2 regions of the Psychromicrobium lacuslunae genome follow, and region 1 is predicted to be linked to the other one. Evidence: predicted binding sites of a transcription regulator. Region 1 holds the regulator's gene; the other holds the start of a gene.

Region 1 (7,248 bases):
GCGCCTGCGCGGCTGGGGTGAGTCGATGTCCCGGCAGGCTGGCGGTCAGGTGGGTGGCGCGGGTGCCGGAATGGGATCTCGCGGACCGGGCGAAACGAAGATCGAACTTGATCGACGCCGGATTCGCACCAGAATGGCCAAGCTGCGCCGTGAAATTGCGGCGATGAAGCCCGCCCGGGAGACCAAGCGAGCCAACCGTCGTCGTACCGAGATTCCTTCGGTTGCCATCGCCGGGTACACCAACGCCGGTAAGTCCTCGATTCTGAATCGTCTCACCCAGGCCGGGGTGCTGGTGGAAAACGCGTTGTTCGCCACCCTTGACCCGACCGTGCGTAAGGCGAGCACGCCGGACGGCATTGGCTTCACGCTAGCCGATACCGTCGGTTTCGTCAGGTCGTTGCCAACTCAGTTGGTCGAGGCATTCCGATCCACCCTTGAGGAAGTGGCCGACGCTGATCTCATCCTGCATGTGGTTGATGTTTCGCACCCGGATCCGGAAGGCCAGATCGCTGCGGTGCGGGCCGTCTTCTCCGAGGTCGATGCCAGAAATATCCCGGAGATCATTGTGCTGAACAAGGCCGATGCGGCCGATCCGGAAGTGATCGAACGGCTCCGGCTGCGGGAACCTCGTTCCGTTTTGGTGTCAGCGCGCACCGGCGCTGGAATGACCGAGTTGATGGAGCAGATCAGTAGCTCTATTCCACGGCCGAATGTGCAGCTGGAGCTGTTGATTCCTTACGATCGTGGTGATCTGGTGAATAAGCTGCACCAATCGGACGCGGATATTCTTTCGCAGGAGCATCGGGAGACTGGGACCTGGTTGCGGGTCAAGGTTCGCGAGGGCCTCGCCGCCGAACTCGCACCATTCCGGGAAGGACCACAGCCTGCCGCATGACTGAACAGCTAGAGGCAGCCTCAACGACCAGCAAAGAAGAGCTAGCGCTCAGCTTGCTCGATGCCGCAGTGGCCGCGATGGGCGGGCAGCAACGTCCTGGGCAACACGAGATGGTCCGGCAAGTGGTTCGCTCGATTGAATCGGGCGACCATTTGCTGGTCCAGGCCGGGACTGGAACCGGAAAGTCGTTGGCTTATCTGATTCCGTTGATCGTGCATGCTCTGGAAAGCGACCGGCCATCGTTGGTGGCTACCGCCACCTTGGCCTTGCAGGCGCAAATCGTTGGCCGTGATCTGCCCAGGCTGCTGGCCGCGATTGAGCCTGAGCTGGGTCGCAAGATTGATGTGGCGCTGGTCAAAGGGCGTGGCAACTATCTTTGCAAGCACAAGGTTTCGGGTGGTTTTCCCACCGATGAACCGCAAGAGGGGCAGCTCTTTGCGCTCGGTGAGGACACCGCGGTCATGCACCTACCCGGTACCGGACCCAGCACGGCTCTGGGCCGAGAGGTAGTGCGGCTTCGTGATTGGGCCGAGGAAACTAGCACCGGCGATCGGGACGAGCTGAATCCGGGGGTGACTGATCGGGCCTGGCGGCAGGTTTCGGTCACCGCGGTGGAGTGCTTGGGCTCGCAGAAGTGCCCGGTGGCCACCGAATGCTTTAGCGAGCTGGCCCGGGCGCGCGGCGCAACCGCCGATCTGGTGGTAACCAATCATGCGATGCTGGCGATTAGTGCCTTTGAGGGGCTGGCGGTGCTGCCAGAGTACGACGTTGTGGTGGTGGACGAAGCACACGAGTTAGCTGATCGGGTCACCGGGGCAGTGACCGGTCAACTCTCGGCGACGATGGTCAACATTGCGGCGAGTGCGGCCCGTAAGCACACCGCAATTAGTGTCGATGACCTGAATGCTGCCGCCGCCGCGCTGGAAGCGGTGTTGAGCGGCGTCGCTGAAGGCTGGTTGCCGGAGGGAATTAATGAGCAGCAGGCCGAGGCAGTTTCCATGGTCCGCGAAGCCGCGCGAGTGGCGCTTTCCGATTCAAAAGGTGATTCCTCGCAAGTGGCCGACGGTGGCCGTCAGATGGCCAGATCACGTTTGCTGGTCATCTTGGAATTGTCCGAGCGTTTGCTTGCCTCGGCCGAGTCCGGTGAGGTGGTTTGGCTGTCCAGGCCGGGAGTTTTTGACCCGCAAAAAGGCTATGCTGCGGCTGATCCCACCGCCCCTGCTGTCTTGAATATCGCTCCGCTGAGCGTAGCAATGAAATTGCGGGACGGCCTTTTCGCCGAGCACACAGCTATTCTGACCTCGGCCACGTTGGCTATCGGGGCTGCGTTTGAGCCTACCGCCGCTGGATTGGGCTTGCTGGGCGCTGGGGCGCCCAGCTGGACCGGAGCCGATGTCGGCAGTCCTTTCGACTACACCAAACAGGGCATGCTTTACGTGGCAGCACATCTTGAGAAACCCGGTCGTGGTAATTCACCAGAGCAACTCAACGAACTCGAAGCGCTCCTCAAAGCTTCTGGCGGTGGTGCGCTTTGTCTCTTCTCCTCGCGACGAGCCGCCGAAGACGCGGCGGACGAGCTGCGTTCCCGCTTGGATTTGAGCATTTTGTGTCAGGGCGAATCATCAATGGCGGCGCTCATTAAACAGTTCGAAGCTGAGCCAGATACCTGCCTCTTCGGGACTATGTCACTGTGGCAAGGTGTTGATGTGCAGGGCTCATCTTGTCGTATGGTGGTGATTGACCGGATCCCGTTCCCGCGTCCCGATGATCCGCTCATGACAGCGCGAACTCGCGCGGTGGCTCGGTCTGGCGGCAATGGATTTATGAGCGTTTCCGCAACCCAGGCGGCGATCAAGCTGGCGCAAGGGGCGGGGCGGTTGATTCGCTCTTCAGCGGACCGGGGTGTGGTGGCCGTGCTAGATTCACGACTTGCCACCGCCCGCTATGGCGGTTTTCTGCGCGCCGCCTTGCCTCCTTTTTGGGCGACAACTGATCGGAAGGTCGCAATAGCCGCTTTGCAACGGCTGGCTTCGAAAGCTTAAGCCAACCTGGTTCAGTCTAGGCGTGACAAATCGAAGCTTTAGAGTGCCCGCAGCACGGTGACGACCTTGCCCATAATGGTGGCGTGATCGCCGAGAATAGGCTCATACTGGGTGTTTTGCGGTAGCAGCCAAGTGTGACCGTCGCGCTGCCGGAAAGTTTTTACGGTCGATTCATCATCAAGTAGCGCGGCCACGATATCGCCGTTCACCGCGTCATTCTGCCGGCGCACCACTACCCAGTCGCCATCGCAAATAGCTGCATCGATCATCGAGTCGCCGACCACTTTGAGCATGAACAATTCGCCGTGTCCGACCAACTGTCGAGGCAGTGGCATCACGTCCTCGACTACCTGGTCGGCCAGGATCGGGCCACCCGCGGCGATCCGACCGACCAACGGAACCATCGCGGTGTCTTGCGCGCTAGCCAGCTGAGCAACGTTGAGACCGCTGGCGCTACGCAGCTTCGCGGTGTCCGCAACACCCTCGATTTCGGTGTCTTCATCGCCCAGGGTGAGGGGAATCAGTACCTCCATGGCGCGCGGTCGCTTCGGATCGCGACGCAAATACCCCTGCTTCTCCAATTGGGAGAGCTGATGCGTGACGCTAGAGAGACTCGCCAAGCCAACCACATCACCGATCTCACGCATCGACGGCGGGTAGCCATTGCTGGTGATGGAACGCTGGATACATTCCAGAATCTTCTTCTGCCGCATTGAAAGGCCTTTCAACCCGCTACGGCGAACCAGCCCACGGTCCGGCTGCTCCATTGCATCCGCTGAGTGATCTGTCATCGGTAAGTCCTTTCACGCTTGCAGCATCGCTGTTTGGCCGGGTTTTCCCGGGGTCTGCCAGCAATCCAGCAATACTGTCGGTGCTCGATGATGGACTCAATTCATGAACAGCATCGAACGCGAAACACCACTTGAATCTGGCTCAAGGCTAGGCGAGTGGCCGAGATATTTCAAACATATGTTCTAGCGAGTCTTGGCAACCATCGATCATTCGTGCTAAAAATGAAGAAGCAAATTCGAAAACATGTTCTACTCGAAGCTGGTTTGGCTCAAAGAGTAGAAGGTTTTCGAAACAACGAAAGAAAGGGCAGGGCAATGGCAAGCGGAATCGTAGCTGGCAGTGCAATGTCAACAATCACTCTTAAGTCCCACCGTAAAGCAGCTCGAGTTACCTCCTCGGGCCTAAAGCTGACTCGACGCGGTCGGTTTTTATTGCTCGGCCTGCCGTTGATGTTACTTGCGGTGGCCGCCTTGGTACTGGTGGGAATCGTCACTTCCTCGGCGCAGGCTGCAACTGGTACAACTGGCGCCGGTGCGACTCAGGTCACCGTGCAGGCCGGGGAGTCCATCTGGTCAATCGCTGCCGCTAATAGCAGCAACCGCGACCCTCGTGATGTGGTCGCCGAGATCGTGCAGCTCAATGACTTGAAGACCTCAGTGCTACAGCCAGGCCAGCAAATCTTCGTGCCGACTCACTAATTCATTGATTCACTAATTCGTCAGCTCGCTAATTGCGCTGTCATCTGGATCCTCCCGGCATTGGTAGATCGGTCCGGCCCACAATGACGAGACCCGCAATGACGAAGCACTGCGAAAGTGAGTTCTGACACTTCTGTGACGGTCTCGATTAGCTTCCTGGCGCACTGGGCTTAAAATCGAGAAGTGAGTCAAGAAACCCAAGCAGCACGTCTTGAACGGCTAGCGCGCCTGCCGTTACGAGATAACCTGCGCGGCCTCAAACCCTATGGAGCCCCCCAGCTCGACGCTCCGGTGCTACTAAATGTCAATGAGAACACCCATGGGGTGCCGAGTGATGCTCGAAGGGCCATTATGCGAGCGGTGGAACGCTCGCTCACCGAGCTAAACCGATATCCAGATCGAGAATTCACCGAGTTACGTGAGTCCTTGGCCCGTTACCTGGGTCATGGCCTGAGCGCCGATAACATTTGGGCTGCCAATGGCTCCAATGAAGTTCTGCAACAAATTCTGCAAGCTTTCGGCGGCCCAGCTCGCACGGTGCTGAGTTTTCCACCAACCTATTCGATGTACCCCCTGCTGGCTAGTGGTACGAACACCGAATATCTCAGTGGCGAACGAGCGTCGGACTTCTCGCTGAGCGCGGTCTCTGCCGCTGAGCAAGTGGCGGCTGCCGCTCCTCAGCTAGTCATTCTTTGCTCACCCAATAATCCCACTGGCACCGCTCTTGACCTGGAAGTGGTTCGCGCGGTCTATCAGGCGAGCGAAGCCGCGCAAAGCATCGTGATAGTTGACGAAGCTTATGCCGAGTTCGCCCATCCGGGCACGCCCAGTGCACTGACTCTACTGCCTGGGCGTGAACGGCTGATTGTTTCGCGCACCATGTCGAAGGCTTTCGCCTTGGCCGGGGCCAGGCTAGGGTACTTGGCGGCTGCCCCGGAAGTCACCGATGCACTCCGCTTGGTGAGACTGCCCTACCACCTCTCCGCACTGACCCAGGCCACCGCGGTAGCCGCATTAGAGCACTCCGAATCCTTGCAAGCTAATGTCGAAGACATTAAGCGGCAACGAGACCGCATTGTTGACGGGCTGCGCGCCCTGGGCCTGCAGCCAGCCCCTTCGGATGCGAATTTCGTTTTTTTCAGCGGCGTCCAGAACCCCGGGAAAATATGGCAAGGACTGCTTGACGCCGGTGTGCTTATCCGCGATGTCGGTATTCCGGGCAGTTTGCGAGTGACCGCCGGAACAGAGCAGGAGACCACCGCTTTTCTAGAGAATATGGAGCGCTTACTCGCAGCGGAAGGACGCTGAGCCCCATCAGCCGACCGGATTCCCTAGACTTGACATAGTCAGTGCGACGTATCAGCAAACAAAGGACATTGATGAGTAGCAAACCCCTGGCCGCGCGCACCGCACGACTGGAGCGGAGCACCTCCGAATCTTCGGTGCTGGTCGAGGTGAACCTCGATGGCACCGGAGCCTCCCAGATCAGCACCAGCGTGCCCTTTTACGATCACATGCTGACCGCACTGGCTAAGCATTCGCTGATTGATCTCACCGTGCAGGCCACCGGTGATACCCATATTGACGTCCACCACACCGTTGAGGACGTCGCCATCACTTTCGGCGAGGTTCTGCGCACCGCGCTGGGCAATAAGGCCGGTATCCGCCGTTTCGGTGAGGCCACCGTGCCTTTGGATGAGGCACTCGCGCAGGCCGTGGTTGACGTTTCGGGCCGCCCGTACTTGGTGCACGGCGGTGAGCCGGAAGGGCAGGAGTATCACCTGATCGGTGGTCATTTCACCGGCTCATTGACCAGGCATGTCTTTGAGGCGATCACGCTGCATGCCCAGATCTGCTTGCATATGAGGGTACTGGCTGGCCGGGATCCGCATCATATCGTTGAGGCACAGTTCAAGGCTTTCGCTCGGGCCTTGCGGGCTGCGGTGGAATCAGACCCTCGGGTGGAAGGCGTTCCTTCCACCAAGGGGCTGCTGTGAAGCCGACAGTCACTGTTCTGGACTACGGCTCGGGGAACGTGCGTTCTGCGGTGCGATCGCTTGAGCGGGCCGGGGCCGAGGTCAAACTCAGCGCTCAAGCCGTCGATGTGCTGGAAGCCGATGGTTTAGTGGTACCCGGAGTAGGTGCTTTCCAGACCGTAATGGATGAACTGAAACAAGTCGATGCGATCAGGATGATCGGCAGGCGGGTGGCGGGCGGACGTCCGGTGCTCGCTATTTGCGTGGGCCTGCAGATCCTCTTTGAGGCCGGTGTGGAGCACGGGGTGCGCACCGAAGGAATGGCCGAGTGGCCTGGCGTCGTCGAACAGCTTCCGGCGGAGGTGCTGCCCCATATGGGCTGGAACACCGTCCAGGTGCCGAGCGGTAGCGTGCTCTTTGAAGGCGTCGCCCAGGAACGGTTTTACTTTGTGCATTCCTACGCGGTGCAGAACTGGGATTTCGATGTCAGCCAACCAAAAATGCGGCCGCCGCTGGTGACCTGGAGTGAACACGGCAGCAAGTTCATTGCCGCGGTCGAGAACGGACCTCTGAGCGCTACCCAGTTCCACCCCGAAAAGTCTGGCGATGCCGGAGCCAGGTTATTGCGCAACTGGGTGAACTCCCTGCCCAAGAGCCGCCCCCAGCGCTCAACCAACGGAACGGAGGCAAGCTAATGGTTTCCATTCTGCTGATGGGCCTCGGTGGCTTGCTGATCGGTGGCGCGATAGCCTTCTGGCAACAGAAGACGCCGCGTTGGATTCCCATTGCCTTTGGCGTGCTGGCCGTTTTGGCGCTACTTGGCGCCTACCTTTTCACCCTTTCCT
Region 2 (7,248 bases), 1.8 Mb from region 1:
CTCGCGGCGGGGCCGAAGCGCTGCTCGTAGCCCTCCCCCGAAGCTGCGGGTGCACTCGCCATTGCCCAGGCCATCAGCGCTGTGCTGGCGGCCCAGAGTCCGGCCATCACGCTCAGGATGGTGTACCCCTGGCGTTGCTGACCAACCATTCGACCATAGCTATAGGGCAGCGAAAACGGGATCACCAGGATCAGTAGAATCGAGAATAGATTGGAGTAGGCATTAGGGTTCTCGAACGGATGCGCCGAGTTTGCATTGAAGTAACCACCACCATTGGTGCCGAGCAGCTTAATAGCTTCCTGGGAGGCCACCGGGCCGCCCGGAATGGTCTGCCCAACACCGAGCGCGGCATTATGCACTTCGGTACCCATGGTGAAGTTCTGCACCACCCCGGTGATGACGAAGACGACAGCACCGATAAAAGCAATCGGCAACAGGATGCGGAAGCTGGCCCGGGCCAGGTCCACCCAGAAGTTACCCAATTGCTCGGTCTTGGCCCGCTTGATGCCTCTGATCAGCGCCACTGCTACCGAAATCCCAACCGCCGCAGAGAGGAAATTCTGCACCGCGAGCAAGAGCATCTGGACCAAGATTCCGACGGTGGTCTCCGGCACATACGTCTGCCAGTTGGTATTGGTGACGAAGGAAATCGCTGTGTTCATCGCCACCCACGGGTCCACCGCCGCTCCCTGGCCCGGTAGCAGACCCTGTAAGCGCTGCATGAGGAAGATGAAAAGAATACCGACCACCGAGAAGGCCAGCACACTGCGTAGGTAGGTTGACCACTTTTGGTCAGCACCGGCGTCGACCCCGGCCAGCCGGTAGAAAATCCTCTCCGGCAGGTAGTTTTTACTGCTCTCAAAGACCTTGGCCATATAGAGGCCCAATGGTTTGTGTGCGAGCGCCAGCAGCACCAGCAAGATGGCCAGCTGGGTGAATAAGGATGCGAGTGAAAGGATCATTGAACTTCGCTCACCACTTTTCCGGGCGAATCAGGGCGGCGAGAAGATAACCGCACAACGCCAGCCCCACGACGGCGAGTGCAATCCAGGCGACAACCAGCATTAGAGCTTAGCCACCGCCTTAGCCAGCCACATCACCAAAGCGGCGGCGACCAGAAATATCACGACGACGAGTACGTCAGCCATGTGCTGTCCTTCCAACGAGCGATCTCCCGAAACCGGGAACCTCTCTATGGAACGCCTAGCGGGACGGCTTTAGCGCGGTATTTACAACACCCTTACGCCCGCCCAGAAAGCCTTTACGCAATCCTTACGCAGCGACTTCCGGCGGCTGCTTAGCCGCTGCCGGAATCACTACTTCGGGCGTGGTTAATTATTGGCGAACCGGCTAGATTTCGGGGATCTCGCAGCCCAGAGCCAGTTGCGCATAGGAACGGACATTGGCCCGATATTCTGCGGCTGGCTGGGTGAGGCCGATCAACGGATACATATCGTAGGCATCTTCTAAGGCCACTATATTTCGTGCGATGGTCTCAAGCGGTGCGGCTAACGTGAAGCTACCCAGCCCAACGCCCAGCTCAATGGCGCAGACGTAGAGCATCACCTGGCGTTCGACCACCGAGCGATGCAATGGGCGAAGTTCTGGGCTTTGCCGGATCAGGGGGATGCTCTCGTAAAGCAGTCGCAGATCGTCGCTGGCTTGATCCGGAATACCCGCCGCAATGAGCGCGGAGACTCGCTCCGCGGGGTCGCTGTACTGGTCAAGAGCCTCACGACGTCGCGAATAAAACTCCTCAACCACCCCTTCCAGAGCCGAGGCCATTAAGCCCTCGAAGTTCGGGAAGTAATAAAGCACTGCGCCAGTGCTCACCGCGGCTTCGGCAGCCACCGCGCGGACATTAGCGCCGCTAATGCCATGCTGACGAACCACCTTCTTGGTCGCGGTAATCAGCGCTCGACGGCGCTCTTCTCTGCGCGCATCATTCATGACTAAGAACATTCATTCTTTGGCTTCGGTCAAGTGGGTCAGTCGAGCATAGTGCTCGGGGCGGCGGGAGCGCAGCAGCAAGCCAATCCCCATCCCGCCGAGGAAAAGCACTGGAATTGGCAGCAATAGTAGCCAATTGACCGCCCCTTCCATCCCGGTGACCAGTTCGAAATTGAAGACTACCAGCAGGAAACCAGTGATCAACCCGAGCGCACCAAAAGCCGGAGCCACCAGCACCCTCCAAGCACTATGCCCACGACGATTTCTGATAAAGAAACAGAGCACCGCCACTGCGGCAACAGTCTGCGCGAAGATCACGCCAGCTACCCCAGTGGCGTAGGTCCAGAGCGCAAATTGCAGGAAAGGATCAGCGGAAAGCGCGATGCAGATGGCAATGGCGATAAGTGAGATCACCGTCATCACCGCACTGGCATGGTGCGGGGCCTGGCTGCGGGGATGGGTAGCGGCCAGCGTACGCGGCAAAATTCGCTCCCGGCCCATCGAGAATAAGTAGCGTGAGCAGGCATTGTGGAAGGCCAGCAGGCAGGCAAAGAAACTGGTAACGATGAGGATTCGCATCACTATGGTCGCCCACTGACCAAGATAAGAATCCGCCGCGCTAAACGCCATCTCCTGGAAATCGTCGGCCCCTGCCATCACCAGCACGCCATGTACCCCAAAGGCCAGCGTCAAGATCCAGAAAGTCAGCGCATAGAGCACTGCGAGGAAAGCGATCGAAATATAGGTGGCAATTGGCACGGTACGGCTCGGGTTTTTTGCTTCCTCGGCATAGATGGCGGTGCCTTCAAAGCCGATATAGGCACCGAAACCAACCACAAAGAGGCTTCCAGCGCCAGCGGCAAAGAACACGTTTTGCGGATCGAAGGAGGCTGCCGAGGCCGGTTCCGGTCCGCCTTGAATCAGCACCGCCAACGAGAGCACTAACAGGATCGCGACCTCAGCGGTGAGTAACACAGCGAGCAGTTTGGCACCGACGTCGATCTGCCGGTACCCCAGCAAGCCCACAATAAGCAGCGCTACCACCGAATACAGCCCCCAAGGCAGGTCCACTCCAAAGAGATCTTTGAAAGTGATAGCCGCGAAAAAGCCAACGAAGCCATAAAAACAGAGGCAGAGAAAGGCGTAGGCGACTGCGGTGACCAAAGCAATGCCGATTCCCGCGGGCTTGCCCAAGCCCCGTGCTACGTAAATGTAGAAAGCTCCGGCATTGCGCACATACTTCGACATTGCGGTGAATCCAGCGGCAAAAAGCAGCAAAATCACGCCACAGACCAGCATCGCCCCCGGCGCCCCAATGCCGCCCATTCTGAGACTAGTAGGACCGGCGCTGGCTACCACGGTGAGCGGGGCAGCGGCGGAAATCACGAAGAAGACAATCGACCAGACACCCAACCGGGCGGGAGCGAGCTGCCCGGCCGGCTTCGGTGTGCCCCGAGTAGTGGAGATTTCTGTCATCTTGCTAGCCTCTTTTTCTTTTGACGTCATTCTCAGTTGACTGAGAAGCACCACCGGAACTGTTGAGCAGACAAAAACTGAACGACTATGTAGAGTGATGCTAGTGATCTAAATCACGTAAAACAAGAGGTTTTTAACATTTTCTGAACATATGTTCAGAATTTTAGAAATGCGAGGAGTAGTCAATGGCAGCACAGCCGGAAGCCAGCGAGGCGATTGTCCGAGCCAGAGACCTCGGACTGAATTTCGACGGCGAACCAGGTACGTTGAACGCCATCACTGATATTCCGGGCCTTGAAGTTGGCTATCAAACCATCATCTCCGGCTCAGGAGCCTTAGACGCCGGGCGAGGTCCAATTAGAACCGGAGTTACCGCGATTTTGCCTCGAGGCCGGGCTGGCGTCGGGGTTTCATGTAGCGCGGCAACCTATTCCTTTAATGGCAACGGCGAACTCACCGGGCGTAGTTGGATCGACGAATCCGGCAGCCTCACCATGCCGATCGCCTTGAGCAACTCGCACGCGGTCGGCGCCTGCCACCAGGGCATTGACCAATGGGTACATCAGAACCGGCCAGATCTCTCAAACCGCTGGTTACTTCCGGTGGTCGGTGAAACCTGGGACGGCTACCTCAACGACATCAATGGCGGCCATGTCACCCCAGAGCTCACCGCCGCGGCAATAGACGCAGCAACTTCCGGGCCTTTGGCCGAGGGCTCGGTCGGCGGTGGCACCGGGATGAATTGCTATGGCTTCAAGGGTGGTTCGGGCACCGCCTCGCGGCGGGTCGATTTCGGCGGACAGCGCTACCATGTTGCTGCCTTTATTCAGGCGAACTTCGGCAGCCGTAGCGAGCTCCGCCTGGATGGCCTGCCCTTAGGCAGGCTTTCGAAAACCCCTAATCCGATGCAGCAGAGCAATTGGTTGCACATTGACGACGAGCGGGCCAGGGTGCCAGGCGGTGCGGGCTCGGCCATTGTGGTGATCGCCACCGATGCGCCGCTATTGCCAAACCAATGCGCCGCATTGGCCCGGCGCGCACCGCTGGGAATGGCACGCACGGGCACCACTGGCGGGCACTTTTCCGGCGACATTATCCTGGCCTTCTCTACCGCAAATCCGGGGCAACTGAATTCTGAGTTCCCGCAAGCAGAAACCGAACCGCACAAGGCACAGTTGGAATTCATCCCCTGGGGGCACATCGATCCGTTCTATCAGGCCTGCGTGGAAACGGTCGAGGAAAGCATTGCCAATGCTCTGATAGCCGCCCAGGACATGACCGGGCGCGACGATCACTTTAGCCCAGGATTACCCCACCACGAGGTGCTCGAGGCGGTCAGGGCCAGAAACTCGGTCGGCCAGGAGTAGCGTAGGAAGGTAACTCAAAACGTCGAAAGGTCTCCCCCGTGCCCTCGAAATCCAGCCATTCACTGACCATTCTGAACGCCCACATTGTGCCCATCGACGGCGAAGCCTTTGACGGCGGCCTGGTGATCAAGGATGGCAAGATCAGCGAGCTCGGGCCTAAGGTCAAAGCCAGCCGAGGCAGCGAGGTACTCGATGCAGCTGGCCAGTGGCTTTTGCCAGGATTCATCGATGCCCATACCCACCTCGGGGTGCACGAGGAAGCTGAGGGGTCGATGGGCAACGACACCAATGAAATGACTGATCCGATCATGGCCGCGGTGCGAGCCATTGACGGGATCAATCCGCGCGAGATGGGTTTCGACGACGCCCTCTCCGGCGGTATCACCACCGTCAACGTCAACCCGGGCTCGGGGAACCCGGTGGGCGGATTGGCCGTTGCGCTGCACACGCACGGCGGCTACGTCGATGATATGGTGCTGCGCAATCCTAGTGGCCTCAAGGCCGCGCTGGGCGAGAACCCCAAAAGGGTTTATGGCGAGAAAAAACAGACCCCCTCGACCCGGCTAGGTACCGCATTGGTGATCCGTAAGGCTTTCCAAGAAGCTCAGGATTACCTTTCGCAACCGGCCAAGGATCGCAAAGGAAAGGATCTCAAGCTGGAGGCACTTGGTATGGTGCTGCGTCGGGAGATTCCCTGGCGGCAGCACGCCCATCGCGCCGATGACATTGCCACTGCGGTGCGGATCGCCGAAGAATTCGGCTACCAGCTGGTGCTCGACCACGGCACCGAGGCTCATCTGCTGGCACCTCTATTGGCCGAGAAAGAAATCCCGGTGCTGATCGGACCGCTCTTTACCTCACGCTCAAAAATGGAGCTGCGCAACCGTTCATTGGCCAACCCGGGCAAACTGGCTGACGCCGGCGTCGAAATTTCGATCATTACCGACCACCCGGTGGTCCCCATTCATTTCCTGGTACACCAAGCCACTCTTGCTATTAAGGAGGGCTTGGACCGAGAGACCGCGCTGCGTTCAATCACCATTAACCCAGCAAAGGTACTCGGCTTAGCGGATCGCATCGGTTCGCTGAGCGTCGGCAAGGACGCCGATTTGGTGCTCTGGAGCGGCGATCCGCTGGATGTCATGCAGCGTGCAAATCTAGTGCTGATTGGCGGCGAACCGGTCTACCATTACGACCAGGAGAGCCGCTCCGGAGTGGTGGCACCGCGATGAAACACGACGTCCTGGAACTGGCCGCTCAACTCAGCGAGGCGGAACTCAGTCAGCAGCTCAAGGTCCGCGAGTTCACCGAGCAGCGGATCAAACCGAATATTGCCAGCTGGTTCGAGAATGCTACCTTCCCGCTCGACCTAGTTCCCGAGCTGGGCAAACTCGGTGTGCTCGGTATGCACCTCAAAGGCTACGGCTGCCCTGGACGCAGCGCGGTGGAATACGGCCTGAGCGCGCTGGAATTAGAGGCGGGCGATTCCGGCATTCGTACCTTTGTCTCAGTACAGGGATCACTGGCCATGACAGCGATTCACCGCTGGGGCTCCGAAGCCCAAAAGCAGCAGTATCTCCCTGCAATGGCTCGCGGCGAAGTAATTGGCTGCTTCGCGCTCACCGAACCGCAAGCGGGTAGCGATCCGGCAGCTATGCAAACCACCGCAACTCAGACCGCCGATGGCGGCTGGCAATTGAACGGTGTGAAACGCTGGATTGGCTTGGCCTCCGTTGCCCAACTCGCGGTGGTCTGGGCCCGCACCGAAGGCGTCACAGCGGGCGACGCTATCCGCGGCTTCATTGTGCCCACCGACACCCCGGGCTTCCACGCCGTGCCGATTGAGCCGAAACTCTCAATGCGGGCATCGGTGCAATGCGATCTGCGTTTTGATCGACTTGAGCTGCCCGCGGATGCCCTGCTGCCGGAGGCCAAAGGGCTGCGCGGCCCGTTTTCTTGCCTCAACGAGGCCCGTTACGGCATTGCTTGGGGAGCACTAGGGGCCGCCCGAGATTCTTTCGAAACGGCACTGGCTTACTCAGCGGAACGGGAACCTTTCGACCGGGCGCTCAGCAGCTATCAACTCACCCAGCAGAAACTCGTCGATATGATGCTGGAGCTGCAAAAGGGGCAATTGCTTGCCCTCCACTTGGGTCGTTTGAAGGACGCCGGGCAACTTCTGCCCGAACAGATCTCGATGGGCAAGCTCAATAACGTCAGGGAAGCCCTGAAAATCTGTCACGCCGCCCGCAGCATACTGGGCGGAAACGGGGTGACCCTAGAGTATTCGCCACTGCGGCACGCAAATAACCTTGAATCGGTGCGCACCTACGAAGGCACCGACGAGGTGCACACCCTGATCCTGGGACAGCACCTCACCGGCCATTCCGCTTTCCGCGGCTGAGTAGCGGGGACAGCTGAGCGGGAGGGCAATTACCGGCTGAGCCAGTCGTAG

What was found. Region 1 encodes LexA, which represses DNA repair genes until DNA is damaged. Its sites were predicted from a motif close to TCGAACANNTGTTCGA; they were not measured.
Region 2: a site for LexA is predicted at 3,570-3,585, ahead of UM93_RS10380 (DmpA family aminopeptidase). Genes of this name have one in related genera too.

What each region holds. Positions count from the first base shown of each region.
Region 1 is NZ_CP011005.1:404,075-411,322, forward strand. Features, by position in the region: gene hflX (GTPase HflX) at 1-895, shown strand, start outside; gene UM93_RS01880 (ATP-dependent DNA helicase) at 892-2,937, shown strand; gene lexA (transcriptional repressor LexA) at 2,976-3,704, opposite strand; gene UM93_RS01890 (LysM peptidoglycan-binding domain-containing protein) at 4,044-4,427, shown strand; gene UM93_RS01895 (histidinol-phosphate transaminase) at 4,611-5,735, shown strand; gene hisB (imidazoleglycerol-phosphate dehydratase HisB) at 5,807-6,424, shown strand; gene hisH (imidazole glycerol phosphate synthase subunit HisH) at 6,421-7,098, shown strand; gene UM93_RS17815 (hypothetical protein) at 7,098-7,248, shown strand, end outside.
Region 2 is NZ_CP011005.1:2,207,422-2,214,669, forward strand. Features, by position in the region: gene kdpA (potassium-transporting ATPase subunit KdpA) at 1-962, opposite strand, end outside; gene kdpF (K(+)-transporting ATPase subunit F) at 973-1,065, opposite strand; gene UM93_RS10370 (TetR/AcrR family transcriptional regulator) at 1,351-1,962, opposite strand; gene UM93_RS10375 (APC family permease) at 1,963-3,426, opposite strand; gene UM93_RS10380 (DmpA family aminopeptidase) at 3,612-4,793, shown strand; gene UM93_RS10385 (amidohydrolase) at 4,832-6,025, shown strand; gene UM93_RS10390 (acyl-CoA dehydrogenase family protein) at 6,022-7,197, shown strand.